4 regions of the Streptomyces sp. NPDC090088 genome follow, and region 2 is predicted to be linked to each of the others. Evidence: riboswitches for the same ligand, from Rfam matches in the RefSeq annotation. Region 2 holds a riboswitch; each other region holds the start of a gene.
What was found. Region 2 has a riboswitch for cobalamin ahead of ACIPSJ_RS20455 (CbtB-domain containing protein). Riboswitches for the same ligand answer to the same signal wherever they lie in the genome.
Positions count from the first base shown of each region.

Region 1: linked by a shared signal. The riboswitch ahead of ACIPSJ_RS04840 (prenyltransferase/squalene oxidase repeat-containing protein) and the one ahead of ACIPSJ_RS20455 (CbtB-domain containing protein) in region 2 are both predicted to bind cobalamin.
Region 3: linked by a shared signal. The riboswitch ahead of ACIPSJ_RS08245 (cobalamin biosynthesis protein) and the one ahead of ACIPSJ_RS20455 (CbtB-domain containing protein) in region 2 are both predicted to bind cobalamin.
Region 4: linked by a shared signal. The riboswitch ahead of ACIPSJ_RS46145 (ABC transporter substrate-binding protein) and the one ahead of ACIPSJ_RS20455 (CbtB-domain containing protein) in region 2 are both predicted to bind cobalamin.

Region 1 is NZ_JBIVDZ010000001.1:1,085,650-1,092,633, forward strand. Features, by position in the region: gene ACIPSJ_RS04830 (CbiQ family ECF transporter T component) at 1-1,135, opposite strand, end outside; gene ACIPSJ_RS04835 (SCO2322 family protein) at 1,128-1,748, opposite strand; gene ACIPSJ_RS04840 (prenyltransferase/squalene oxidase repeat-containing protein) at 1,745-2,965, opposite strand; cobalamin riboswitch at 3,075-3,204, opposite strand; gene ACIPSJ_RS04845 (phosphotransferase family protein) at 3,260-3,913, shown strand; gene ACIPSJ_RS04850 (hypothetical protein) at 4,109-5,152, opposite strand; gene ACIPSJ_RS04855 (XRE family transcriptional regulator) at 5,428-6,009, shown strand; gene ACIPSJ_RS04860 (hypothetical protein) at 6,092-6,664, shown strand; gene ACIPSJ_RS04865 (MAB_1171c family putative transporter) at 6,688-6,984, shown strand, end outside.
Region 2 is NZ_JBIVDZ010000004.1:34,191-41,174, reverse strand. Features, by position in the region: gene ACIPSJ_RS20480 (aldehyde dehydrogenase family protein) at 1-949, shown strand, start outside; gene ACIPSJ_RS20475 (NAD(P)-dependent alcohol dehydrogenase) at 972-2,066, shown strand; gene ACIPSJ_RS20470 (MarR family winged helix-turn-helix transcriptional regulator) at 2,173-2,652, opposite strand; partial or broken gene ACIPSJ_RS20465 (LysR family transcriptional regulator) at 2,785-3,587, shown strand; gene ACIPSJ_RS20460 (enoyl-CoA hydratase/isomerase family protein) at 3,650-4,696, shown strand; cobalamin riboswitch at 4,764-4,904, shown strand; gene ACIPSJ_RS20455 (CbtB-domain containing protein) at 4,941-5,162, shown strand; gene ACIPSJ_RS20450 (CbtA family protein) at 5,185-5,940, shown strand; gene pgm (phosphoglucomutase (alpha-D-glucose-1,6-bisphosphate-dependent)) at 6,235-6,984, shown strand, end outside.
Region 3 is NZ_JBIVDZ010000001.1:1,853,920-1,860,903, forward strand. Features, by position in the region: gene cobN (cobaltochelatase subunit CobN) at 1-1,453, opposite strand, end outside; gene ACIPSJ_RS08240 (cobyric acid synthase) at 1,450-2,982, opposite strand; gene ACIPSJ_RS08245 (cobalamin biosynthesis protein) at 2,979-3,920, opposite strand; cobalamin riboswitch at 4,020-4,162, opposite strand; gene ACIPSJ_RS08250 (hypothetical protein) at 4,314-4,541, opposite strand; gene ACIPSJ_RS08255 (inorganic phosphate transporter) at 4,561-5,799, opposite strand; gene ACIPSJ_RS08260 (lysozyme) at 5,976-6,752, opposite strand; gene ACIPSJ_RS08265 (class II aldolase/adducin family protein) at 6,949-6,984, shown strand, end outside.
Region 4 is NZ_JBIVDZ010000012.1:330,678-337,661, reverse strand. Features, by position in the region: gene ACIPSJ_RS46175 (basic amino acid/polyamine antiporter) at 1-559, opposite strand, end outside; gene ACIPSJ_RS46170 (alpha/beta-hydrolase family protein) at 708-2,453, shown strand; gene ACIPSJ_RS46165 (MFS transporter) at 2,473-3,642, opposite strand; gene ACIPSJ_RS46160 (hypothetical protein) at 4,321-4,512, shown strand; gene ACIPSJ_RS46155 (hypothetical protein) at 4,528-4,668, shown strand; gene ACIPSJ_RS46150 (hypothetical protein) at 4,647-4,940, shown strand; cobalamin riboswitch at 5,153-5,330, shown strand; gene ACIPSJ_RS46145 (ABC transporter substrate-binding protein) at 5,385-6,449, shown strand; gene ACIPSJ_RS46140 (FecCD family ABC transporter permease) at 6,446-6,984, shown strand, end outside.

The sequences.
Region 1 (6,984 bases), on a different contig from region 2:
ACGCGGGCAGCAGACCCAGCAGCACGGCGGCCGCCGGCCACAGCGGAAGCGTGGGGGCGACCAGCGGTACGACCCCGGGACGCAGCCCGTCCGGATCGCGTACGGCGGCCACGGCGATCAGCGCGGCGACGGCCGCCCCCGCCCCCGACACCAGCCAGGCCCGCGCGTCCCACGGATCCGGCCGGTACCGCGTCCGCATCGAACGCCGGCCGCCGAGCCGCAGCCCCGCCAGCGCGGCGACCACCCCGGCGAGCAGCACGGGCACCCCGTAGCCGCCGCCGTCCGCCGCCAGCAGCCCGTACGTCCCCGCGCAGACGCCCAGCAGACCGCCGAGGGTGAGCGCGGCCGTCGTACGCCGCACCCCGGCGGGGACGTCCGCGCTGCGGCCGTATCCCCGCGCGTCCATCGCGGCGGCCAGGGCGACCGACCGCTCCAACGCGCCCTCCAGCACCGGGAGTCCGACCTGCAGCAGCCCGCGGACCCCCGAATCGGGACGGCCCCGCAGCCTGCGCGCCGCCCGCAGCCGTCGGCCGTCGGCGATCAGGTTCGGCGCGAACGTGAGCGCGACGACCACGGCCACGCCCAGCTCGTACAGGGCCCCGGGCAGCGACTTCAGCAGCCGCGCCGGACTGGCGAGCGCGTTCGCCGCCCCGACGCAGATCAGCAGCGTGGCGATCCGCAGCCCGTCGTACAACGAGAAGACCACCCCCTCGGCGGTGACCCGCCCGCCGAGCCGGATGCCCTGCGCCCAGTGCGGGAGCGGGACTTCGGGAAGGGTGACGAGCGTGTGCGAACCGGGGATCGGCGAGCCGAGGACGACGGTGAACACGAGACGCACGAGGAGAACGGCGAGGGCCAGCTTGGCGAAGCCCGCGTAGGAGCGGGCCCACGGGGCGGACCGGCTCCGGCAGACGGCCACGACGTAAGCGGTCACGCTGATGAGAAGGGCGAGGAGGAGGGGGTTGGCGGTACGGGACGCGGCGACCCCGAGCGAGAGCGACCAGAGCCACCAGGCACCGGGATGAACGGGGGAGCGGTACGGGTGCCGGGGGGTGGGGCGCCCCGTCAGGGGCGCGGGGAACTGCGCGACCAGCCCCCACCCGCCCGCAGCCGAGCGACTGCCGCGTTCACGCATTCTTCCGCCGCCGCGCCTGCCAGAACGCCCCCGCGGCAAGAACCACGACGACTCCCGCCCCGGCCAGCAACCCCACCGACGGCCCGCCACCGCCGCCCGATGTACCGTCCGCCGTCATCGCCTCCCCGCACCCCTTCCCGGGATACCCGGCGATCGCACACAACAACGCGTTCGCGTCGTACCGCAGCGGCTTCGCCACCGCCGCCAGCGCCTCCGCCGTCGTCGCGTCCGCAGCCACCACCGCGCACGCGGTCCGGCGAGCGGGCGGGCGCTCCCCGGACGGCGCGTCGGCCGTCGTACCGAAGTCGACGACCAGCGCCACCCGCTTCTTCCCCGCGACCGCGTCCGTGCTGCCGCAGATGCTCCCGAAGTCCGCCGTCCCGCGCGGCTGCGACGCGTCCGCGGAGTCCTCGCTCACCGCGAACCGGAAACCCTCGACGGAACCGTCGGCGGGCCGCGCCGTGGAGGGCCCCTGGGTGGCGTACGTCCAGCGCGAGCCGTCCCGCTCCCAGAAGGACCAGTAGCGGTACCCGACGGCCTGCGCCGGAACGGCGACCGCGCACAGCGCCACCGCGGCCACGAGCAGCAGCACCGCACGGCGGACGGCGGTCACAGCTGCTGCTGCTTCCGGCGGCCGCTGAGCAGGAAGCCGATGCCGATCCCGGCGACGAGACCGGTGCCGACGATCCACCAGACATTCGTGCCCGACGACTTCTTCCCGTCGTTCTTCTCCTCGGCGTGCCTGGTGGCGGCCGCCACCGGGGCGGGCCCGGTCGCGTTGAGGGCCGTCACCAGGTCCGTACCGCCGAAGTTCCGCGGGTCCTTGCCCATCGCGTGGGCGGCGAAGACCAGTTCGGCGTAGGCCGCGGGCCCGCTCTGCCTCGCCCACCGCACGGAGTTCGCCTCCAGCCAGGCGTACGGCTTCTTCGCGGTCCGCGTCCCGCCCTGCGCGGCCATGGCGACGACCGCGTCGGCGGTGTTGCCGTAGTCCGGCTGGGGCTTGGCGCCGGCGAGCACGGAGACCAGGTGGCCCTTCTCGTCGACGGCGTCGGCGAGGTACGCGGCGCCGTTGCGGGCGACCTCCTGCCGGGTGAGGGCCTGGTCGGAGTCGGCGCAGACGTGGCCGTCCGCCGGGGCCTTCCCGGCCGTCGGCGCGAAGCCCTTGCCGAGGGCGCCGAGCACCCCGGCGGCCGTCGCGTCCGCGTTGGCGGTCAGCTTGCCGTCCTTGCCCGGCTGGTAGGCGAGACCGCCGCCACCGTCCTGGCCGCACCGGATGGACCACGTGGCGAGGAGGCCGTACGGCGACTTGTCCGCGCTCGCGCCGGCCGCCGCGAGCGCGCCGACGACCACGCCGGTGGAGTTGGTGTCGCTGGGCGAGCCCGGGGCGTAGCCCCAGCCGCCGTCCTTGTTCTGCTGCGACTTCAGCCAGGTCACGGCCTTGCCGGCGGCGGCGTCGTGCCCGCCGACGGCCGTCAGCGCCTGTACGGCGGCGGCCGTGCTGTTGGTGTCGACGGTCACCTTGGCGTCGCAGGCCGCCGTCGGCTCGGCGCGGAACGCGGCGAACGCGCCGCTCGCGCACTGCTGCCCGGCCAGCCAGTCCACCGCCTTCGCGGCCGGGGTCACCCCGACCGTGCGCTGCGCGAGCAGGGCGAGCGACTGGCGCCAGACGCCGTCGAACGTGGGGTCCGCGCTGCCGTACAGGCCCGACGGGAGCACGGCCGAGGCGGACGGGGACGGGGTGCCGGCGGCCAGTGCGGCCGTGGCGGGCGTGGCGGCACCGATGACGGCGGTGGCGGCCAGCACCGCGGCGCTGCGGCGGAGGACGTTCATGGTCGGCGGGTGCCTCTCCCTGCGGGGGAGCCGGGCAGCACGGGACACCCCGGCGGCTCGGCTCCGCGAACCTCGACGGTGCCGTGCGCCGGCGGACACCGGCGCACCTGAGCCGATCAACGTCCCGGGCGGGGCAGTCCGGCTCACCGCCGACGGCGGATCACGGTTGCGGGTCAGCGCCGGAATTGCACCGGCTTCCCCCCGTACGGGTGATGACGACCCGGCTACTTTACCGGCCGTCTACAAGAAACTGAGAGGGGGCTGTGCGCAGGACCGATTCGTTATGGTCATGCCATGACGGGGAGACTGCTCGGCTCGGGCCGCTCGGCCGACGTGTACGAGATCGACGAGGCGTGGGTGCTGCGCCGGGACCGGGAGGGCTGGGGGGACGCGGCGGCCGAGGGCGCGGTGATGACGTACGTACGGGAGCACGGGTACCCGGCGCCCCGGGTGCGGCCCTCCGGGTCCCGGACCGAGCTGGTCATGGAGCGGCTGGCGGGGCCGACCATGCTGGCGGTGCTGCTGTCGGGGGAGATGGGCGCGGAGGAGGGCGGCGCGCTGCTCGCCTCGCTGCTGCGGCGGCTGCACGCCGTGCCCGGGCGGGACCCGGCCGACCCCGGCGCCCGCGTGCTCCACCTCGACCTGCATCCCGACAACGTGATGCTCACCCCCGACGGTCCCCGGGTCATCGACTGGACCAACGCGGAGGACGGCCCGCCCGGCCTCGACTGGGCCATGTCCGCGGTGATCCTCGCCCAGGTCGCCGTCGGCGAGATGCCCGACGTCCACCCCCTCCTCGCGGCCCTCCTCGCCGACCCCTCCGAACTCACCGGGGCCGGCCTGACGGAGGCACTCCGACGGCGCGCCCTCAACCCGACGATGAGCCACCGGGAGGTCGAACTCCTGGGCGAGGCGGAGAAGTTGATACGGCGACTGACCGGGCTGTAGACCGGCGACCGGCCGGCTCGGTTCCGGGGCTGCCGCCGGACCGAGCTGCGGGACTGTCGCCCGGTCGGGCTGCGGGACTGTCGCCCGGTCGGGCTGCGGGACTGTCGCCCGGTCGAACTATGGGACCGTCGGCCGGTTTGGCTTCGGCCTCGTCGGTCGGGAGGGCGTGCTCGGCCGTCCGCCGTGCGCCGGGTGCTAGGCCGCCGTGGCGAACGGGGCGATGTGGGCGGTGAGGTGGCGGGCCATGCGGCGGAGGGCGTCCTCGCAGGCGGAGGGGGTGTCGGCGGTCGCGACCCAGAGGGCCAGCCGGTCGTCGGCGGTGGCGTGCCGGCCCTCGGTGACGTGGCTGCCGGTGTCCTGGGTGAGGATCATGCGGTCGGCACCGGGTTCCTGGGCCGCGTCGGGGGAGAGGTCCAGGTGGTCGAGGCGGCCGGTGGCGGCCGGGTAGGCGAACTGGATCGCGGCCGCCCGCTGCCGGGTGGGCGTGGTGTCCGGGACCTCGCCGGTGGCGAGCGCCGCGGCGGCCTGGGCGAGGTCGACACCGGTGGCCCGCCGGACGAGGAGCGGGATCAGGTCGCCCGGGAGGTACGGGGTGACGCCGGTGACCCGGGGGCCGCGGTCGGTGAGGGTCAGCCCGATGTGCAGGACACCCCGGGTGAGACCGAGGGCGTGCACGGTGCGGTCGACGGCCAGCCGCAGGAAACGGTTGTGCAGCAGGCCGTCGTGGGCGTGCACGAGATGCCGCAGCGGCTGCCGGGCGGGGGCCGGGCCCAGGGTCGTACGGGTGATGGCCGCGATGCGGATCTCGCCGTCCAGGACGACCGTCTCGGCCGAGACCCGGGGCGCGCCCGGACCGGCGCCCGGATCGTCGACCGGGACCGTGCGGTCCGCCAGCAGCGCGCGCAGCGCGGCCGGGTCGGCGCAGGCGGCGGCCGTGGCGGGGGAGAGGCCGGGCAGCCCCAACTGCCCGGCGATCCTGGCGGCGGCGACCGCGTACTCGCCCGAGTGGGTCAGCACGCCGCGGACCCGGTGCCGGGCCGCGAACCGCACCACCGCCGATGCCGTCGCCCCGTCCTTGCCGGGGTCCGCCGCGAGCTGACCGGCCAGGCACGGACGTGCCCAGTCGGGCGGCGCGGGGTCCACCAGCACCACCGGGCGGGCCGCGGCGACGCGCGTCAGGACGAACTCGTCGTACGCACGCCGACGACCGGCCCCGAGGAGCAGGACAGGCTGCGACATCGGTTCGCCTCACCTTCTGGGGAGGAGGCGGGGCGGCTGGTCGCCCCGGGTGCCGCTCCCCCATCGGCGGCACCCGGGGCGGGTCGGTTCGACCGTGGCCTGGTGAGGTGATCCTTTCCTGTCGGACCGTCATATGTCAACGATTGCTGCCCTGTTCCGCAGTGGTCCTTGTCATGTCTGGTGGCCGGGACCGAGGATTCGATAGCCTCGCGTCTGCTCGGCCGGGCAACCCGCCGACGCCGAACGGTCGTTGACATGTGTTCAGGGGGATCTTGGTGAGTGACGCCCATGCCCCGCTGACCGGCGTTCTGGAGCGGCTCGGGGAGCTGACCGGACGGCCCGGGCGGCTGTCCGAGGTGCTGGACGTCGCCGAACTGTCGTACCGCACCGGGATCCCCGTCGGAGCCGTCGCCGAACTGCTCGCCGGCCGGGCCGCGCCCGAGGCGGGGCTCGCCGAACGGGTGCGGCAGCGGCTGGACTTCATCCGGGAGAACCGGCGCCGGCCCGACGGCAAGCGGTACTCGCTGGGGGAGCTGGCGGCGATCGCCGGCACCAGCAGGCAGTGGCTGAGCGAATGGCGCAAGAGCGGCCTGCCGAGCCTCGAACACACCGACCGGCTACGGCGGTTCTTCGGCCTGCCGCCCGGCTTCTTCACCGCCGACGAACCCGAGGCGCTCCACGAGGCGCTCCAGCCGGTGCTCCAGTGGTACGAGGCACAGGCCGACCCGCTGTCCCGGCTGCGCGAGAGCGGACTGGGCCGGCTGGCCGCCCGTGCCCCGCAGATGAACGCCCGGCAGCTCGCCACCCTCGCCGACCTGGCCGAGATGATCATCACCTCCGAGGGCGCCGCCAACTGAGCCCGGAGCAGGCCGACTCACGACTTCGAGGACACCCCATGCCCTTAGGAACGACGCCGACCACCCGGGAGGACGACGACGCATGAGCCCGAGACGATCGCCCAAGCGGTTCCTCGACCGGCTCGTCCGGGACACCGCCCGCACGCTGGAACCGCCGACCGGACCCGAGGCGTTCCTGCACGCGCTGTGCGACACCCTCGGCCCGGCACTGGACCGCCCGGTCCGGCTCAGGTTCGTCGCCTTCCCGCCGGGACTCGACGTCTCCGGGATCACCCTCGCCACGGACGACGAGTACATCGTCGTCGTCGAGGAACGGGCCGCCGACGCCCACAAGTTCGTGATCGCCGGGCACGAGATCGGCCACATCCACTACGGCACGCTGGACGTCCACTACCCGGACGGCACGCCCGCCGCCGCCCGCCGGCTGCTCGCCCGGTCGAACGAGGACGTCCCCTGGGACCGGGTCGTCGCGCTGGCCACCCGCTCGCCCGCCGCCCCCGCCGCGCAGGCCGAGTGGGAGGCCGAGGAGTGCGGGCTGCGGCTGGCCGCCAAGTTCCGCAAGGTGGTCGGGCCGTACGCGGCGACCGGCCGCACCACCCAGGACACCCTGACCGACCGGCTGTCGTCCTCGCTGGGCAACATCGGCGGCCCGTGATGGGCGGTGGCCGGCACTGGGACATGGCGGGTTCCTTCGCCGCCTACGCGATCCCGGCCGTGCTGATGGCCGTGGCCTTCGTGATCAAACTGCCGCTGCTCAGACGCGCCTGGCAGGACCCGATCCTGCGGGCCACCGCCCTGCTGCTCGGCATCGGCGCGATCGTCTTCGCCTCGCTCCCGCCGGGCAACCTGCACCGCATCAACGAGCTCACCGGTGTGCCCAACTTCGCCGGTGTCTGGGTCTATTCGCTGCTGACCGCCTACTCCGGCGCCTGCCTCTGGCTGATCATCACCTGGCGCGAACCGCCGTCCGCCGCC
Region 2 (6,984 bases):
CGGCGGGGTCGCCGCCGCGTCCGCGTTCTCGGCGCTCCCGTTCGACCATCTCCTCTTCACCGGCTCGCCCGCCGTCGGCGCCAGGGTCGCGGAGGCGGCCGGGGCGAACCTGGTGCCGGTGACCCTGGAACTGGGCGGCAAGAACCCCGTCGTCCTCGGCACGGACGCCGACCTCGACCTCGCCGCGGAACGCGTCGCCGCCATGCGGCTGATGAACGGCGGCCAGATCTGCCTCTGCCCCGACTACGTCCTCGTACCGCGCACCCGCCTGGACGACTTCGTGGCCCGCTACGGACAAGCGGTCCGGACGTACTTCCCCACCTGGCTGGAGAACCCGGACGTGGTCTCGATCATCGACGACCGCAACTTCGACCGGGTCACGGCCCTCGTCGCCGACGCCCAGGCCAAGGGCGCCCGCGCCGTGACCCTCGTCCCACCGGAGGAGGCCCCCGCCCTGCCCCGGCGCGCGGGCCGCCGGATCGCCCCCACCGTGCTGCTGGACGTGACCGAGGAGATGACGATCGCGTCGGAGGAGATCTTCGGCCCGGTCCTGGTGGTGTACCCGTACGACGACCTCGACCAGGCCATCGACCACGTGGCCGCCCGCCCCAGCCCCCTCGCGGCCTACTTCTTCGGCTCCGACGGGCCGCAGTTCCGCCGGTTCGTGGAGCGGACCACCTCCGGTGGCGTCACCCGCAACGACCTCGCCGCGCACTGGGGGGTGGAGGGCGCGCCCTCGGGCGGCATCGGGCGCAGCGGCATGGGCGCGTACCACGGACGGGTCGGGTTCCTGACGTTCAGTCACCGCCGGACGATCGCCGCCAGTACGGTCACCACGGGCCTGGCCCAGCGGCTGCTGCCCCCGGCGGGCGAGGCGGAGGCCGAGGCGCTGCGCGGCCTCGTCACCCAGACCCTGACCGACCTCCACGCCCGTATCAACGGCGCCTGACCCGAAGGGATCCGGACCACTCGTGCGTACTCAGGCGGCCGTCTCGTACGGCCCGGACAGCGGCTTCACCCTCCAGGACGTCGAGATCTCGGACCCCCGCCCCGACGAGATCCTGGTCCGCCTCACCGCGGCGGGCATCTGCCACACCGACCTGGTCACGAAGGCCGTGATGCCGGCGGGAGTGCCCGCGGTGTACGGCCACGAGGGCGCCGGCGTCGTGGCGGCGGTGGGCGCCGAGGTCACGGGCGTGCGGCCCGGCGACCGGGTCGTCCTCAGCTACAACAGCTGCGGCAGCTGCGCCCGTTGCGCGGCGGGGCGACGGGCGTACTGCGCCCGGTTCGCGCCCCTGAACAACGCGGGGCACCGCCCGGACGGCAGCACCACCCTGACCCGGCGGGGCGCCGGCGTCTGGTCCTCGTTCTTCGGCCAGTCGAGCTTCGCCCGGCACGCCCTGGCCACCCGCGAGAACGTGATCGTGGTCCCGGCGGACACCGACCTGGTGACCGCCGCGCCGATGGGCTGCGGCTTCCAGACCGGCGCGGGGTCGGTGCTGAACATCCTGCGCCCCGGACCCGGTTCCGCGCTGGTCGTGTTCGGCTGCGGCGGGGTCGGGCTCGCCGCGGTCATGGCGGCCGCCGCCCTGGGCACCGGCACGGTGATCGCGGTGGATCTCGCCGAGGACCGGCGCGCACTGGCGGCGGAGGTGGGCGCCACCCACACCCTGGACGGTGCGGGCACGGACCTCGTCGACCGGATCAGGGACCTCACCGGCGGCGGCGCGACCCACGCCTTCGACACCACCGGAGCCCCGCCGGTCGTCCGCGACGCGGCCCTCGCCCTCGCCCCGCTCGGCTCCCTGGTCGTCGTCGGCCTCGGCGCGGCGGACATCGGCATCGACGCGATGGACCTCATCGGCGGCGGCAAGACGATCCGCGGCAGCATCGAGGGCGACGCCGACCCGCGGGACCTGGTCCCGCTCCTGCTCGACTGGCAGGCGGCGGGCCGCTTTCCGGCGGAACGCCTCGTCACACCGGTCCCGTTCGAGCGCATCGACGAGGCGGTCGCCCGGATGAGCACGGACATCGTCAAACCGGTCCTCACGTTCTCACCGGCGTGAGACCCGCCTGTGCCTCGGCCGCCTCCGGCGCCCCGCGAGGGACGCGGCCTTCGGTCCCGCCCGGCCGCGGCCGTGGCGGTCGGCTCCCCGCCCGGCCGTCCTGGCCCTAGCTCAGCGGCCGGCCGGCGTCGCCCGTCGCGGCCAGGAGCCTGCTGCCGATCTCGCGCAGCTGCCGGACCTGGGTCTGGGTGAGCGGGTCGAGGACGAGACGGCGTACGGCCGCCACATGACCCGGTGCCGAACCCACCACCTTGGCCCAGCCCGCCTCCGTGAGCGTCGCCACCGTGAAGCGGCCGTTGTCCCGGTCGGGCCCCCGGCGCAGCCAGCCGCGGTCCTCCAGCCGCCGCGCGACATGGGAGAGCCGGGACAGCGACCCGTTGGCGAACAGCGCCAGCTCGCTCATCCGCAGGGTGCGGCCGGGCGCCTCGGAGAGTCCCGCGAGCACCTGGTACTCGAAGTGGCTGAGTCCCGCGTCCCGCTGCAACTGCGCGTCCAGCTCCGCGGGCAGTCTGAGCAGCATCCCGGCCAGAACGAGCCAGGCGCGCGTCTCGTCGTCCGTCAGCCAGCGCGGCTCGGGAGTCTCCATGGGGAAAAGCCTAGCTTGACGCCTCAAGTGATCGTACTGGCGGGTTCAGTTGATGCTTCAAGCCGGTGGGTGGCGTCCGCAGCCGAACCCGGCGTGGCCCGGCCCGGCTCGGGGGAAGGTCACCCCGGCCGTCTGTACCGGCTGCGCCTCCTGCGCGAACTCAAACACCGGGGCACCCTCGCCGCCGTCGCCGCGGCCCTGCCGTACGCCCCCTCCTCGGTCTCCCAGCAGCTCTCCCGACTGGAGGCCGAGGTCGGGGTCCCGCTGCCGGAGCCGGTCGGACGGCGGGTGCGGCTGACCGAACAGGCCGAGATCCTCGTCGCCCACACCGAAGCGGTCCTGGAACGCCTGGAGCGCGCCGAGGCCGACATCGCCACCTCCCTGACCGAGCTGACCGGCACCCCGCGCGTCGCCACGTTCCAGACCGCGGCCCTGGCCCTGGTACCCGCCGCGCTCCGGCTGCTCCAGGAGGCCCATCCGCATCTGCGCGTCCATGTCACCCACCGGGAACCGGAGAAGTCCCTTCCGGCCCTACAGGCCCGCGACTTCGACCTGGTCCTCGCCGAGGAGTACCCCGGGAGCCCCCATCCACGGCCCGCCGAACTCGCGTACGAGCCCCTGGCACCCCCGCACGGCGCTGGGCCGCGGGCGTCTGCCGCGACGCCGGTTTCGAACCCGACGTACGGTTCGAGACCACCGATCTGCTGCTCCACCTCCGCCTGGTGGAAGAGGGCCTCGCGGCCGCCTTCCTGCCCGGTCCGGTCCGGAGCGGGCCGCCGGAGTCGGTCGGGCTGCGGGAACTCGCCGCGCGACGCCGTGTCCTCACCGTCGTACGCCGTGGCCGGGGCGGGCACCCGGCCGTGGTGGCCTGCCGCGACGCCCTGCGCCGAGCCGCCGCGCCGCGGACGGACCGGTCGGGGGAAGATCGTCCCTGACCACCGCGTCCACCGCTGCTGGAAGGAACCGACGAGATCATGCGCGTCACGGAGGCGTCCGGATGAGCGACGTCCTGCTGCACACGGCCGGTCGGGCCGCACATCTGACGCTCAATCGGCCCCGGGCCATCAACGCCCTGTCGCACGCGATGGTGCTGCGGATCGCCGAGGCCCTGACGGCGTGGGAGCACGACCCCGCCGTGGAGACCGTCGTCATCAGCGGCGCGGGGGAGCGCGGCCTGTGCGCGGGCGGTGACATCCGCGCCGTCCACGACGACGCCCGCGACGGGGACGGCACCGCCTCGGCCGCCTTCTGGCGCGACGAGTACCACCTCAACGCCCGGATCGCCCGCTATCCGAAGCCGTACGTCGCCCTCATGGACGGCATCGTGATGGGCGGCGGTGTCGGTGTCTCGGCTCACGGCAGCGTCCGGATCGCCACCGAACGCTCGCGGATCGCCATGCCGGAGACCGGCATCGGCTTCGTCCCCGATGTCGGCGGCACCCATCTGCTCGCCCGCGCCCCCGGCGAACTGGGCACCCATCTCGCCCTGACCGGCGCACCGATCGGCGCCGCCGACGCCCTGCTGTGCGGGCTCGCCGACCACCACCTGCCGTCCGGCGCGCTCCCGGCGTTCGTCGCCGACCTCGCCGACCTGCCCGTGCCCGAGGCGCTCGCCCGGCACGTACGGCAGGCGCCCGAAGGCGAACTGGACGGGCAACGGGCCTGGATCGACGCCTGTTACGGCGGCGCGGACACCGTCGAGGAGATCCTCCACCGGCTGCTCGCCCACGGCGACCCGGCGGCCAAGGAGACGGCGCAGACCCTGCTCACCAGGTCGCCGACCGCCCTGAAGGTCACCCTCGAAGCCGTCCGCCGGGCCCGGCGGCTCGGTTCGCTGGAGCGGGTCCTGGACCAGGAGTACCGGGTCTCCTGCGCGACCCTCGCCACCCACGACCTGGTGGAGGGCATCCGCGCCCAGGTCGTCGACAAGGACCGCGACCCGCACTGGTCACCGGCCACCCTCGCCGAGGTCTCCGACGCCGACGTCGACCGCTTCTTCGCCCCGCTCGGCGCGCGCGAACTGGGCCTCGCGCCGACCGGCTGAACCCCGCCGGTGACCGCCCACCAGGCGGGAGATGAAGATCACGCCTGGTGACGCGGTCTTGGCCGTGCCCCTGACACGCGGTACGGTCTGTCCGATATCGACGACGGCGAGACGGAAGCCGGTGGGAATCCGGCACGGTCGCGCCACTGTATGCAAGAGCCCCCGGGCGCTTGCGAGTCAGACCCGTGGCCGTCGTCCAACGCACCACCGAGATGGGACGCGAACTCCCAGAGGAGGTCCTGCCATGGCGCAGACCGTCGCTCCGCCGACAGCCAACACCCCTGCCGTTCCCGCCAAGCTGCCGCTGTCCGCGATAGCTCCCTGGGCGGTCTTCTTCGGCATCCTGATGATGATCCTGCTCTACTTCGTCGGCGCCGAGCAGGGCGCCACCTCCGTGTTCAGCGGCACGGACGTCCACGAGTGGGTGCACGACGCCCGCCACCTCCTCGGCTTCCCCTGCCACTGACGCGAGGGACGCCGTACCGCCCATGAACTCCGCAACGGTTCGCAACCTCCTGGTGCGGGGCATGCTCGCCGGCCTGGCCGCCGGCGTGCTCGCCCTCGTCGTCGCCTATGTACTCGGTGAGCCGAACGTCGACAAGGCGATCAGCTTCGAGGACGCCCACGCGCACGAGCACGAGATGGAGGTCGTCTCCCGCTCCCTGCAGTCCACCGCCGGCCTGGCCACCGGTGTCCTGGTCTACGGGGTCGCCTTCGGCGGCATCGCCGCCCTCGCCTTCTGTTTCGCCCTCGGCCGCGTCGGCCGCTTCTCGCCACGGGCGACCGCGCTGCTGCTGTCCGGCAGCGCACTGCTCGCCGTGTACGTGGTGCCGTTCCTCAAGTACCCGGCCAACCCGCCCTCCGTGGGCGACCCGGACACCATCGGCAAGCGCACCACCCTGTACTTCCTGATGATGCTGCTCGGCGTGCTGCTGGCGGTCGCCGCGACCATCCTCGGCAAGCGGCTCCAGCCCCGGCTGGGGACCTGGTGGGCGTCCGTGCTCGCGGTGGTCGGGTTCGCCGTCGTCATCGCACTGGCCTACCAGTTCCTGCCGGCCGTCAACGAGGTGCCGAAGGACTTCCCGGCCACCCTGCTGTGGCGGTTCCGGCTCTCCGCGCTCGCCATCCAGGTGACGCTGTGGGTCGGATTCGGGCTGCTCTTCGGCGAGTTGGCCGAGCGCGTGCTCAACCCGAAGCCGGCGAAGGCCCCGTCCGCCCGCCGGACGGTCCCCGCGGCACACTGACCGACCCGACGACACGCGAGGGCCCTTCGGCACCACCGGGGGCCCTCTCGCACGCCCGGCGGCTGCCTCGGACACGCTCCGGACGCGCTCGCCGACCGCCTCGGCGGTCGTCTTCGAGCGGCGTGACCACGAGACGTCCGGGACCCGCGCCCGGGAATCCCGCGCCCGCTGTGAACCGGCCGTGAACCCGCCGTGTCTTCGCGGCCGAGCCGGTGCCGCACTCGCGTCCGCCACCGTCGGCAGGGAAAGATGGGCGTCGAGCGATCGATCAACGACTGCGGAGGAAGTGGACTCATGCCGCATGAGCGAGCGGGCCGGCCGGCGGCTCCGGAGGACCTCGTCGACGTGGCCAGGCTGGTCACGGCCTACTACGCGCTGCACCCCGATCCGGCCGACCCCGCCCAGCGGGTCGCGTTCGGCACCTCGGGACACCGCGGATCGTCCCTGACGACCGCGTTCAACGAGGACCACATCGCGGCCACCAGCCAGGCCATCTGCGAGTACCGGAGCGGCCAGGGCACCGACGGCCCCCTCTTCCTGGGCGCCGACACCCACGCCCTGTCCGAGCCCGCCAAGGTCACCGCCCTGGAGGTGTTCGCCGCCAACGGCGTCACCGTCCTCGTCGACAGCGCCGACGGCTACACCCCCACCCCCGCCGTCTCACACGCCATCCTCACCCACAACCGGGGCCGTACGACCGGACTCGCGGACGGCGTCGTGGTCACCCCCTCGCACAACCCGCCCGCCGACGGCGGCTTCAAGTACAACCCGCCCAGCGGCGGCCCCGCGGCCTCCGACGCCACCTCCTGGATCCAGGACCGCGCCAACCAGATCATCGCGGGCGGCCTGAAGGACGTACAGCGCATCCCGTACGAGCGGGCGCTCGCCGCCCCCACCACCGGCCGCTACGACTTCATGGGCGTCTACGTCGACGACCTGCCCAGCGTCCTCGACCTCGACGCGGTCCGGGCCTCCGGGCTGCGGATCGGCGCCGACCCGCTCGGCGGTGCCTCGGTCGCCTACTGGGGCCGGATCGCCGAACGG
Region 3 (6,984 bases), on a different contig from region 2:
GCGACGGCGGCATGTCCGGGTCGTGGTAGATCGCGATCGGGTTCTCCCCGAAGCCGCGCGGCGGCTGGATCATCACGACGACGTTCCCGAACCGCAGGGAAGCGAGCACGATGTCGTCCCCGTCGACGTACAGCGAGCCCGGCGGCTCCCCCCACGCCTCCGTCATCGCGTCCCGCAGTTCCGGGTCGAGCTTCTCGAACCACGCCCGGTAGTCGGCCAGCGGCACCCGCGCGGGCGCGGCGGCCAGCTGCTCCTCGGTCAGCCACTCGACGTCGTGCCCGCCGGCGTTGATGAGCCGGTGGATCAACTCATCGCCGCCGGAGGGGTATTCGGTGACCCCGTAACCCGCCGCCGCGAGGGCGTCCAGTACCCGCACCGCCGACGCGGGGGTGTCCAGACCGACCGCGTTGCCGACCCGGGAGTGCTTGGTCGGGTACGCGGTGAAGACCAGCGCGACCTTCTTCTCCGCGTTCGGCTTGTGCCTGAGCCGGGCGTGCCGTACGGCGATTCCGGCGACGCGTCCGGCCCGCTCGGGGTCGGCGACGTACACCGGGACGTCGTCCGGACCCTGCTCCTTGAAGGAGAACGGGACCGTGATCAGCCGTCCGTCGAACTCCGGGATGGCGACCTGCATCGCCGCGTCCATGGGGGAGAGGGCGGCGTCGGACTCGTCCCAGGCGCTCTTCGAGGAGGTCAGGCAGAGGCCCTGCAGCACCGGCACGTCGAGGTCGGCGAGCGCGCCGATGTCCCAGGCCTCCTCGTCGCCGCCGGCCGAGGCGTGCGAGGCGTGGGTGCCGCCGGCCGCCAGCACGGTGGCGACCAGCGCGTCCGCCCCGGCGAGGGTCTCGTACAGCCCGGCGTCCGCCCCGCGCAGCGAACCGCAGTACACCGGAAGGGCGTTGGCGCCCCGCGCCTCGATCGCCTCGCACAGGGTGTCCACGAAGGCGGTGTTGCCGCTCAGTTCATGCGCCCGGTAGAAGAGCACGCCGACCGTGGGACGGCCGTCTCGGACCTCGTAGGAGCCGTGCACCCCGTACTCGGGCATCTTCCGCGGCTCGTCGAACCCCTCACCGGTCAGCAGCACCGTGTCGGAGAGGAACCGGGACAGCTCCAGCAGGTTGGCGGGCCCGCCCTCCACGAGGTACTTGAGGGCCTCGGCCACCACACCGGCGGGCACCGACGACTCGGCCATCAACTCGGCGTCCGGCACCGCCTCGCCGCCGAGCAGCACGGTCGGGATCCCGGCGGCCTTCAGCGCGGCGAGCCCGTCCTCCCAGGCCCGCTTGCCGCCGAGCAGCCGTACGACGGCGATGTCCGCGCCCTCGACGAGCGCGGGCAGCTCCTCGGCGACGTCGACGCGCGTCGGATTGCCGATCCGGTAGTCGGCACCGGAGGCGGCCCGGGCCGCCAGCAGATCGGTGTCGGCGGTCGACAACAACAACACAGTGCTCATGCGGGCGCTCCCGGTGGAATGAAAGGCAGTCCTTGCGGCGCGCCCGACTCGATGAGCCGCCAGAGCGCGTCGGTGTCCGCGTGCTGTTCGATCAGGTCGCCGAGCCGGTCGAGCTGCTCCTCGCGCAGCGCGGCGAACGAGGTGTCGGGGGCCGGCACGAACCGGCGGCCCGCGGCGGCCGCCACCTCGCGCAGGAAGGCCCGCCGGAAACCGTCCGACTCCAGGGAGCCGTGCCAGTGCGTGCCCCAGGTCTGCCCGACCCGGCACCCGTCCAGGCGGCGTCCCTCGTCATCGGAGAAGAACGCGTCCCCGCCGGTGACTTCGGCGACCCCGTGATGGATCTCGTACCCCTCGACCCGCTCGCCGAGTGCCCTCCCCTCCGGCCGGGTAAGGATCTTCTCGGGGGCGAACCGCACCCTTAGGGGCAGCACCCCGAGACCCTCCACCCGCCCCCGCCGGCTCTCGACCTCGTCCTCGATGTGCTCGCCGAGGATCTGGAAGCCGCCGCAGATGCCGAGGACCGGCCGCTGCTCGGCGGCCCGGCGGCGCAGCGCGTCCGCGAGCCCCCGCTCGTGCAGCCACTCCAGGGCCCGGACCGTCCCCCGGGTCCCCGGAATCACGACGAGATCGGCGTCGGCCAGCTCCTCCGGCCGGTCCACGAACCGCACCACGACCCCGGGTTCGGCGGCCAGCGCGTCCACGTCCGTGAAGTTGGACATCAGGGGGACGGCACAGACCGCGACCCGGAGCACGTCCGCGCCGACGGGCGGGGCGACGGCCGACTCGCGGACGGTCCCGCGCAGCGAGACCCGGAGCCCGTCCTCCTCGTCGATGCCGAGGCCGTGCCGGAAGGGGAGGACGCCGTACGTCCGGCGCCCGGTCAGCCCGTGCAGCATGTCCAGCCCGGGCTCCAGCAGGGAGACATCCCCCCGGAACTTGTTGACGAGGAACCCGGCGACGAGTTCCTGGTCCTCCCGCGAGAGCAGCGCGACGGTCCCGAAGAAGGAGGCGAACACGCCGCCGCGGTCGATGTCCCCCACGACCAGCACGGGAAGCCGCGCGTTGCGCGCGATCCCCATGTTCACGATGTCCGTCCGCCGCAGATTGATCTCGGCGGGACTGCCGGCCCCCTCACAGATCACCGCGTCATACGTGCCCCGCAACTCCGCGAGACAGTCGAGCACGGTCCCGAGCAGCTTCTGCTGCCGCCCGCCGTGGTAGCCGCGCGCACTCAGCTCACCGACCGGCTTCCCGAGCAGCACGACCTGACTGCTCTGCTCGCCACCCGGCTTGAGCAGCACGGGATTCATCAGCGCGGTCGGCTCGACGCGGCAGGCCTGCGCCTGCATGGCCTGCGCCCGGCCGATCTCGGCGCCTTCGCGGGTGACGAAGGAGTTGAGGGACATGTTCTGCGCCTTGAACGGCGCGACCTTCACCCCCTGCCGTACCAGCCACCGGCAGATACCGGCGGTGACGACGCTCTTGCCGGCGTCGGAGGTGGTGCCGGCGACGAGGAGACCACCGTTCATGACGTCCGTCCCTTCGCGACGAGGCGTGCGGTGACGGTCGCGCCGAGCGCGAGCACCCCCACGCGACGGGAGAGCCGTACCGCCCGCCTGATGTCCGCGACCGCCACGGCCCGCCCCTTCCGATTCAGCACGGGCCGGTGCTCGACCCGGCCGCCGTACGACAACGTCCCCCCGAGCCGCACCCCCAACGCCCCCGCGAACGAGGCCTCCACGGGCCCGGCGTTGGGACTCGGATGCTTCGCGGCGTCGGCCCGCCAGGCCCGTACGGCACCCCGGGGATCGCCACCGGCGACCGTGGCCAGTACGGCCGTCAGCCGCGCCCCCGGCCACCCGGCGACGTCGTCCAGCCGGGCGGAGGCCCAGCCGTAGCGCCGGTACCGCGCCGACTTGTGCCCGACCATGGCGTCCAGCGTGTTCACCGCCCGGAAGCCCAGCAGCCCCGGCACCCCGGCCACGGCCCCCCACACCAGCGCGCCCACGACGGCGTCGCTGGTGTTCTCGGCGACCGACTCCACCACGGCCCGGGCGATCCCGTCGGCGTCCAGGGCCTGCGGGTCCCGCCCGCACAGATGCGGCAGCCGGGCACGGGCGGCCTCGACGTCCCCCGCCTCCAGGGCGTGCCCGACGGCCCGGGCCTCGCGGGCGAGCGAAGTGCCGCCGACGACGGCCCAGGTGGCGGCGGCGGTGAGCGCCATGGACGCGGCGGTGGACGGTCGTACGACCCGCTGGGTCAGGGCGCCCAGCGCCACGGCGCCGCCGGCGCACACGGCGGTGTGCAGCGCGCCCCACCCGCGGTGGTCCCGCCACAGCACCCGTTCCACGGCCCCGGCCGCCCGCCCGAACGCGGCGACCGGATGCCCCCGGCGAGGATCGCCGAGCAGCAGGTCACCGAGAAGGCCGGCGGCGGCGCCGTACGCGAAGACGCGATCGGCACCCATCGGCTCAGCCGGCCGAGGGGTCGGGGAAGGGCCGGGTACGGAACCTCGATCGGCAGCCGCGCATGGCGATATGTCCTCACTCAGGGTGTCCACGCCCTGGTTCGACGAGACCGGCGGTGAGAGTTCCTGGCTCCCGGGGATTGCTACCCCGGTGACAGTGGCGGGACCGCGCCGGATTCACACCGGCTTCCTCTCTTGCCGCCGTACATGGCTCAGGAAGTCCACCACGCCCCCGGAAGAGCCGTCAACTTGCCGTTGACCTGCGAGGGGAGAGTGTGCGAAGGCCCACACCGGTTGCCCGGCGGGACTCCTGGGGCATAGCGAAGGGCGTGACGAAGTGCATGACGAAGGCTCCTCCCCGAACGTGCGGGGGAGGAGCCTTCCGGGCCTCGGTCAGGCCTTGGCCACGATCAGGTGGATGCCGTACGCCACGGCGGCCGCGCAGCCCGCGAAGCAGAGGTAGGCGGCGGTCACGGCGAGGGCCGCCGAGTTGCCCCTGGCGGTGGCGCGTTCGCGGGCGGAGAGGCCCTTGATGCCGAGGGTGAAGAGGGCCACCAGGCCCACCGCGACCACGAGGCTGACGCCGAAGACGGAGCCGATGGCTGCCCAGTCGATGTTCATGTCGGTTCTTCCTCGGGGGTCAGACGGTGGCGGCCGGGTCGGTCGCGGGAGCGGCGGGGGAGGGGATGGTGGCCGTCAGGCCGTCCGTGACGGTGCCCGCGGGCGGCGGGGTCACGGCGGCGATCGCCGCGGTCACCACACCGGCCGGCTCGCCGGCTTCGGTGTCGTTGACGTTGGCGCTGTCCACGACCTCGCGGCGGGACAGCTTCCAGATCGTGGCGCTGGCGGCCACCAGGAAGACGGCGACGACCGCGGTGCCCCAGTCGCCGAGGTCCGTCACGGACTCGGCGAGCGCGCCGACCAGCGCGGCGGCCGGGAGGGTGAGCAGCCAGGCGATCACCATGCGGGTCGCGGTGGACCAGCGGACCGTGCCGCCCTTGCGGCCGAGGCCCGCGCCCATCACCGAGCCGGAGACGACATGCGTGGTGGAGAGGGAGAAGCCGAGGTGGGAGGAGGCCAGGATGGCGGTGGCCGCGCTGGTCTGGGCGGCGAAGCCCTGCTGCGGCTGAAGGTCGGTCAGACCCTTGCCCATGGTGCGGATGATCCGCCAGCCGCCGATGTAGGTGCCGAGCGCGATGGCGAGACCGGCGGAGAGGATGACCCAGGTGGGAGGGTTCGAGCCGGGGGCGATCGAACCGCCCGCGATCAGCGCGAGGGTGATGATGCCCATCGTCTTCTGCGCGTCGTTGGTGCCGTGCGCGAGCGAGACCAGGCCGGCCGAGGCGATCTGGCCGGCGCGGTAGCCCTTGCGGGTGGCCTCGTCCTCGGCGTTCTTCGAGAGCGCGTAGGACAGGCGGGTGGCGAGCGTCGCCGCGAGTCCCGCGACGAGCGGGGCGGCGACCGCCGGCAGCAGGACCTTGGCGACGAGCACGTCGCCGTGGACCGCGCCGAAGCCGGCCGAGGCGACGGTGGCGCCGATCAGACCGCCCATGAGGGCGTGCGAGGAACTGGAGGGCAGGCCCACCAGCCAGGTCACGAGGTTCCAGAGGATCGCGCCGACCAGGGCGGCGAAGATGACCTCGGGGCGGATGCCGTTCTCGTCGACGAGGCCCTTGGAGATCGTGTTGGCGACCTCCACGGAGAGGAAGGCGCCCACCAGGTTGAGCGCGGCGGACATGGTCACCGCGATCTTGGGCTTGAGCGCGCCGGTCGAGATGGTCGTGGCCATCGCGTTGGCGGTGTCGTGGAAACCGTTCGTGAAATCAAACGCGAGTGCGGTGACGACCACAATCGCGAGGATCAGCGAGAAGCTTTCCATTTACCCAGACAATCTTTAGAGGTCATCAGCCGTTGGACCGTAGGCAACCTGGATGAACGGAAGGTGAACTGGGGTGGGCGTTGGAGTGTCACTGATCGGGTCTGTGAAGAAGGACGCCCGGGCCGCCGTTCCGTTTCCGGTCCGGCGGCCCAGGCGCCCCTTGGTCGGCCTCGCGGCTAGCGGCCCAGGGTGAACGACCTCAGCCGGCCCATCGACCCGTTGAAGAGATTCTGGTCACCCGGCAGGCTGCCGCTGTTGTCGTACTGCCAGAAGGTCCAGTACGACCATCCGGCCGGCAGCGTTCCCGCGTCCGCCGAGCCGTGGCGGGCGATCCACAGCGCGTGGTCGGCGGCGAAGGCGCTGCTGCCGCCGGTGCACAGGTTCCACCAGTGGGTGGTCGTGTAGATCACCGGCCGCCGGCCGGTCTCCCGCTTCAGCTCGTCACTGAAGGACCTGATCCACCGGACCATCCCGGAGTTGCTCAGCCCGTAGCACCGGTGCTTCTTGTCGTACGGGTTGTACTCGACGTCGAGCGCGGGCGGCAGCGTCCAGCCGTCGGCGGTCCAGGTGCCGCCGTGGCTCACGAAGTAGGCGGCCTGCCGCGCGCCCGACGACTTGTCCGGCAGGGCGAAGTGGTACGCGCCCCGCAGGATCCCCGCCTTGCGCGAGCCGTCGTACTGCTGGCTGAAGTAGGGGTTGCGGTAGGTGGTGGACTCGGTCGCCTTGATGTAGACGAACCGGGCGCCTTTCGCCTTGGCGCCCGACCAGTCGACGTTCTTCTGGTGCGAGGAGACGTCGTGCCCCTTCGGCGGGTCCGCGGCGGACGCCGGCGCCCCGGCGAGCGCGGTCGCGGCCCCCACGAGGGCGAGCGCCGCCACGGACGCCGCGAGGCCGCGGACGCGGTGGCGACGGCGGTGGCGGTGGCGGTACGGCGGAGAGCTGTCACGGGCCATGTTTCCCCCCGGAATGGCAACGCGCACGGAAAATCGTCCAGAGATTATTGGAAGATCGGCCTATGATCGGCGATCTTCAGCCAAGCCTTGACATAGGGCTCTTTGCAGTGATTTGCGCTCTACTGGATTCGGGACACCCGGCCTAAAGTGCCCTGCCGCGCGGGCCGTTCGGGGCGTCGGCTGACAGGATCGAGCCATGGCTGAGCGGTGGCGGGACGAGCGTGACGGGCGG
Region 4 (6,984 bases), on a different contig from region 2:
AGTAGAACAGGGCCAGGATCACGAAGACCAGGATCGGGACGACCTTCGCGACCGTGACGATCCGGTTGACCGTCGCGGCCTCCTTCACGCCCCGCCGGATCAGCAGGAAGAAGGCCCACAGCCCGATCGTCGACAGGGCCGCCGCCGGCACGGTGTCGCCCTCGCCGAGCGCCGGCCACACCGCGCCCACCGTGGACATGATCAGCACCCAGTAGGTGACGTTCCCGACGCAGGCGCTCGCCCAGTACCCGAACGCCGAGAAGAAACCCAGGTACTCGCCGAACCCCGCCTTCGCGTAGGCGTACACCCCGGCGTCCAGATCCGGCCTGCGCAGCGCCAGCGTCTGGAAGACCAGGGCCAGCATCAGCATCCCCGCACCCGCGATCAGCCAGGCGATCAGCGCGCCCGCGACCCCGGTCTCCTCCGCGAACCGGCGCGGCAGCGAGAACACCCCGGCGCCGACCATCGAGCCGACCACCATCGCGGTCAGCGTGGGCAGCGTCAGCTTGGCCGCAGGCGGCGAGGAGCGCGGACTCTCGGTCGTCTGGGCCTGGGCCATGCCCACCACGATGGGATACCCGGTACCGCTCTGCACCTTTTGCCGCGCGGGCGAGTGCCCCTGAGGGGCCGTCCGGACGCGTGTCCCTGAAGGGCCGTCCGGATGCGGCGGCCGGTGCGGTGGCCGATCGTGGTCCCGAGGTGGCCAAGTGAGTGGTGCGGGCAGGGCTCTGAATCGTACGAAGGACCGGACCCGTCGGCTGACGGCCCGGCTGCGCCGGCACGCGGGCCCCGACCGGGTGGTCCGGCGGCGGCCGTGCTGGGGCGGGATCGCGGTGGCCGTCCTCTGCTACTGCCTGTCCCTCACCCCCTCCCTCCTGCCCCGCGCCTGGTGGCTGCAGGGACTCGCGGCCGGCGTCTCGGCGGCGGTCGGCTACGCCGTCGGCACGGTGGGGGAGACCGTGGTCCGGCTGCTGCTCCGCTGGGCCGGTTTCCGGATCCGCCCGCGCCTGCGCCGGACCCTGTGGGCCGCCCTGGGCGGGCTCGGCGCCGCCGCGGTCGTCACCGTCACCGCCTGGAGCGTCCGCTGGGAGGACGAGGTCCGCCGGGTGGTCACCCTGCCCCCGCACCTGGTCTGGTGGCAGTGGGCCCTGGTCCCGGTCGTGGCCGCCCTCGTCGCCACGCTGCTGCTCCTGGCCGCCCGTACGGTACGGCTCGGCACCCGCGTCGTCGCCCACGCCTTCGACGCCCTCGTCCCGCGCCCCGTCGCCTGTGCCACCGGGGTGGCCCTCGCCGTCTTCGTGATCGTCGGAGTCGTCCAGGGCTTCCTGCTGCGCGGAGCGCTCGACGCGATCGAGAGCGCCGCGTCCCTCGCCGACCAGGGCACCACCGAGGGCGTCCACCAGCCCGGCCTGCCCTCCCTCTCCGGCGGCCCGCAGTCGGCCGCGCACTGGGACACCCTGGGCGCCAAGGGCCGTGACTTCGTCGGTACGGCCACCACCCGCGCCGACATCGCCGCCTTCACCGGCAAGCCGGCGGTGGATCCGGTACGGGTCTACGTCGGCCTGCGCTCCGCCGACACCCTCGACGAACGCGCCGCCCTCGCCGTACGCGAACTCGAACGCACCGGCGGCTTCTCCCGCGGGATCCTCGCCGTCATGGGCACCACCGGCACCGGCTGGATCAACGACCAGGGCAGCAAACCCCTGGAGTACATGTGGGGCGGTGACACCGCCGAGGTCGCCATGCAGTACTCCTATCTGCCCAGCTGGGTCTCCGCGCTCACCGAGGACGAGGCCGCCGCCACCGGCCGCGCCCTCTTCGACGCCGTCTACGCGAAATGGCGGACCCTGCCCGCCGGCTCACGCCCCCGGCTCCTCGTCTACGGCGAGAGCCTCGGCTCCTTCTCGATGGAGTCCGCCCTCGGCGGCTCGCTGTCCCGGCTCACCTCGGAGACCGGCGGCGCGCTGTTCGTCGGGCCGACCTACGACAACCCGCTGTGGCGGACGGTCACCGCGCAGCGGCAGCCGGGCAGCCCCGAGTGGCGGCCCGTGGTCGCGGACGGCGCGCACGTGCGGTTCGCCCAGGTGCCGGCGGACTACGGCATCCCGGACGCGCCCTGGGGCGAGCCGAGGGCGGTGTATCTCCAGAACGGTTCCGACCCGGTGGTCTGGTGGTCGCCCGCCCTCGCCCTGCACCGGCCGGACTGGCTGGACCGGCCCCGGGCCCGGGACGTCTCACCCGCGATGCGCTGGTATCCGCTGCTGACGTCCTGGCAGGTGGCCTGCGACCTCGCCGGGGCGGACAGCGTGCCGGACGGCTTCGGGCACCGGTACGGGACCATGCCGACGAGCGCGTGGGCGGAGATCACCCGGCCGCCGGGGTGGACCGGGGCCGACACGGCGCGGCTGGCCGCGTTGCTGGAGTCGGTGCGGGAGCCGGGGCTGCTGGACTGATGTCCACAGGGTCTGCTTGTCACCCGGCGGTTGTGCCCATCCGGGTGGCCACGCCGATCAGGGTGGCCACCGCGGCCAGCACCGCGACGCTCGTCAGCGCCGTCGGCAGTGAGGTCCAGTCCGCGAGGAAACCGATGGCGGGCGGCCCCAGCAGCATGCCGCCGTAGCCCAGGGTGGAGGCGGTCGCCACCCCTGAAGGACCGGCCAGCGCCCCCGCCCGTTCCACGGCCACCGGAAACAGGTTGGCCAGGCCCAGCCCCGTGATCGCGAAGCCGAGCAGTGTCGCCCACACCCACGGAGCCAGGGAGCCGAGCAGCATGCCGGCCGCCGCCGTACTGCCGCCGAAGATCACCGTGCGGGACCGCCCGAGCCGCTCCAGCAGCCTGGTGCCGCTCGCCCGGCCCACGGTCATGGCCAGGGCGAAACACGTGTAACCGGCCGCGGCGAGACCCGCGGACGCGCCCAGGTCCTGGCGGAGATGGAGCGCGCCCCAGTCGGCCATCGCCCCCTCGCCGTACGCCGTGCACAGGGCGATCAGGCCGAAGACGAGAACCAGCCGGCGGGTCCGCGCGTCCGGTCGGCGCGGCGTGGCGCCGGGGCGCTCCTCGGTGTGCGGGACCGGGGCGTCGTACCGGAGCAGGGTGCGGCCGACCACGGCCGTGACCAGCAGGCCGATCACGGTGAGGGCGAGCAGGTGCAGGGTGGGGGAGAGGGAACCGGCGACCAGCCCTCCCAGCCCGGCGCCGATCATGCCACCGAGGCTGAAGGCCGCGTGGAAGCTCGGCATGATCGGGCGGCGCAGGGCGGCGACCAGGTCGACGGCGGCGCTGTTGAAGGCGACGTTCAGGCCGCCGTATGCCATGCCGAACACGAAGAGCACGGCGCCGAGGGTGAGTGCGGTGTGGGTCAGTGGGGGCAGGGCGACGCTGAGGGAGAGCAGGATGCCGAGGGCGACGGTCATGGGGTGGCTGCCGTAGCGGTCACACAGGCGTCCGGTGAACATCATGGTGGTGACCGCGCCGGCGGAGATGCCGAGGAGGGCGAGGCCCAGGGCGCCGGTGGAGGCGTGCGTCTGGTCCTTGATGGCGGGGATGCGGACGACCCATCCGGCGAAGATGAAGCCGTCGAGGGCGAAGAAGGCGGTGAGGGCGATGCGCAGGCGGGTGAGATCGGATCGGTTGCCCGGCACGGCGTTGTGCAGTCGGGCTTTGTTTATTAGCGGCACAAACTCAGGCTAGGCGAGGGCCGCTGATCGGGACAAGGGTGCCGCGTTCTCTCGGGGGAGTTGTCCACCTGGTGGCTTTGACCTGCCCGGGCCTCTTGTCTGCGTGGAGCCGGAACGGGCCCGGCGGTCCGGGCGGGATCGGCGCCTCGGGGTCCCCTTCGTGAGACGGGGTTCTCTCGCGGCCCGTCACATGGCTTCCTGCGTAGGTGACTTCGCTCGAAACTGATCACACTGAGTGAATGCTAAGGGGGCTCAAGGCCTTGGCTTCATATCGCCATCAAGTGGACCGGATGTATCGCTGACCAGGCCGTTCCGGGCGCGGATCTGCCCCCCCCGTGAAGATCACGTGACCTATCTGTTGATAGATCGCTCCTACCTGCCTTCCGGTTCTCGGAAGGCTCGTCACGGAGAGTGACTTGAGAAAAGTAGGGGTGGGGAGCCGGTCGCACCGGCTCAGAGCGGCGGCCGCAGCCGTGTCGCAGCACCCGTACCTACGACAGCGCGGGCCGGCTCACGGGCACCGGTTACGCCTACGACGCCCTGGGCCGTTCCACCGCCCTCGCGGACGGCACGTCCTTCGCCTCGCCTACGCCGCCGCCCGCCCGCGCCGCGTCCGCCAGACAGGAAACCCTCAAGGACGGGGTGTGGACCGCGAAGTACCCCTACGACGACCCGAACGGCCAGGTCGGCGGGGCCGCCCTCAAGGGCAGCGGCAGGAAGATCACGCACCAGGACGGCAGCGCCGACTGTTACCCGCCCGCCTCGATCTACACCAAGTTCTGCAACTGGCGGGTCGACTTCCACTACGCCGACACCAACGGGCGCACCTACTAGATCAACAAGGGACCCATGCGCAACACGTGTGTGTACGGCGACCTGATCCGCAAGCGGGAGACGGACCACACCCTGCCGCACTACGGAAAGGCGTGCGCGCACCTGTTCGTCGCGGGCAAGCGGAGGGAAGTGACATGCATCGACATCATCAGGTGAGCGACCGGGGAAAGCCCGAGGACGACGGCAGCGGTACGACCCGGCCGGCCTCCGTGCCGCCCTGGATGATCCCGCTGGAGAACGCCGTGTTCGTCGCCGTCACCGTGGCGGTGACCACGCTCGCACTGGTCTGCGTCCAGCTGGTGAGGTCACCCGTGGTGATCGGAACGGACGACAGCGCCCTCGTCCTCGCCGGGGCCGCGGCCGTCGGCGTCGCCGCCGCGACGCGCACCCGCGCGTGGGCAATGCGCCGGCGCACCCCGCGTCACTGACGCACCACCACCTCAGGGGCCGGAGCCTGTCGCTTCCGGCCCCTGAGGCATACCCCGAAGTCCCGGTCACCGAAAGCAGCCCGGTGGTACCGATGGCGTCGGGAGACCGAGATCCGTCATGCCCGCCGACTCGTCCACGCCGTCGGCCGGAACACCAGCAGGTTCGTGCCGTACCCCGTGACCGAGCGCACGGTCTGACCGCCCGGCGGAGTTGATAGCCTCAGCAGGCCAGTCGTGCCACATCCGTGGTCAGGGAATCCGGTGCGAATCCGGAGCTGACGCGCAGCGGTGAGGGGGACGGGCGGGGCACGCTTGCCACTGGGAGACCGGGAAGGCGCCCCGGCCGGACGAACCCGAGTCCGAAGACCTGCTGGCACCTCCGTGCCCCCGCGTGGAGGGACGTCCGTAGGCCAGGCTCCGCGTACGAGCCCCGACCCCAAAGGCATGCCCGTGCTCCGCACCTCCGCCGTTCTGCGCACCCCGGCCCTTCTCCTCACCTCCGCCCTGCTGCTGACCGCCTGCGGTTCTTCCGACGGCGACGCCGACGGCGACGACGCGAAGACGGAGCGGACCACTGCCACCGGATACCCCGTCACCCTCGACAACTGCGGCGACAGGGTCACCCTGAAGTCGGCCCCGAAGCGGGCCGTCTCCCTCAACCAGGGCACCCCCGAGATCCTGCTCTCCCTCGGTCTCGCCGACCGCATGGCCGGTACGGCCACCTGGACCGACCCGGTGATGAAGGGCCAGGAGAAGGCCAACGCGTCCGTGCCGCGCCTCGCCGACAACAACCCCTCCTTCGAGAAGGTCCTGGACGCCGAACCCGACTTCGTCACCGCCTCGTTCGTCTCCACCCTCGGCAAGGGCGGGGTCGCGACCCGCGAGCAGTTCGAGAAGCTGGGCGTGCCCACGTACGTCTCGCCGTCCGACTGCGCCGAGGGCAAGGACAACGACAGTGGCGGCGACGGATCCCGCTCCACACCCCTCACCCTCGACGCCGTGTACGGCGAAATACGCGACCTGGCCCGCGCGTTCGGCGTCGAGGAGCGGGGCGAGACGCTCGTCGCCTCGCTGAAGAAGCGGGTGAGCACGGCCACCGCCGGACTGCACGCCTCGGACGTGTCCCTCATGTACTGGTTCGCCAACTCCCAGTCTCCCTACCTCGCCGGCTGCTGCGGCGCGCCCGGCGCCATCACCCGTGCCGTCGGCGCGAAGAACGCCTTCGCCGACACCCACGACGAGTGGCCCCAGATCAACTGGGAGACCGTCGCCGACCGCGACCCCGACGTCATCGTCATCGGCGACCTGACCCGCAAGCAGCAGACCGCCGAGACCGCGAAGGCGAAGATCCGCTTCCTGGAGACCAACCCCGCCACCCGTGACCTGACCGCCGTGAAGAAGAAGCGGTACGTCCTGCTGAGCGGGCAGGCCATGAACCCGTCCATCCGCACGGTCGAGGGGATCGAGAAGGTCGCAGCCGGTCTGCGTGACTTCGGGCTCGCCAAGTGAGCGTCCGTGCCGTGTTGTTGGCGGGTGGGGGCCTGCTCGCGCTGCTCGTGTCGGTCGCCGTGGCGGTGACGATCGGCCCCGCCGACATCTCCACCGGTGACGTCTGGATGTCCGTCGCGGCCCATCTCGGCCTCGGTGAGGGCACGTTGGCGCCGCTGCGGGACGGCATCGTGTGGAACCTGCGGATGCCGCGCACGCTGCTCGCCGCCGTGTGCGGGGCCGGACTCGCCGTGTGCGGCGCGGTCCTGCAGTCGCTGCTGCGCAACCCGCTCGCCGACCCCTTCGTACTCGGCGTCTCCTCCGGCGCGTCCACCGGAGCGGTCGCCGTGGTCGTGCTGGGCGTGGGCGGAGGAGCGGTGTCCCTGTCGGCCGGCGCCTTCCTCGGCGCGCTGCTCTCCTTCGGCCTGGTGCTGCTGCTCAGCCACTCCCTCGGCGGCAGCACGGACCGGGTCGTCCTGTCCGGGGTCGCGGCGATGCAGCTCTTCTCGGCGCTGACCTCGTTCGTCGTCCTGACGTCCGCGGACGCGGAGACCAC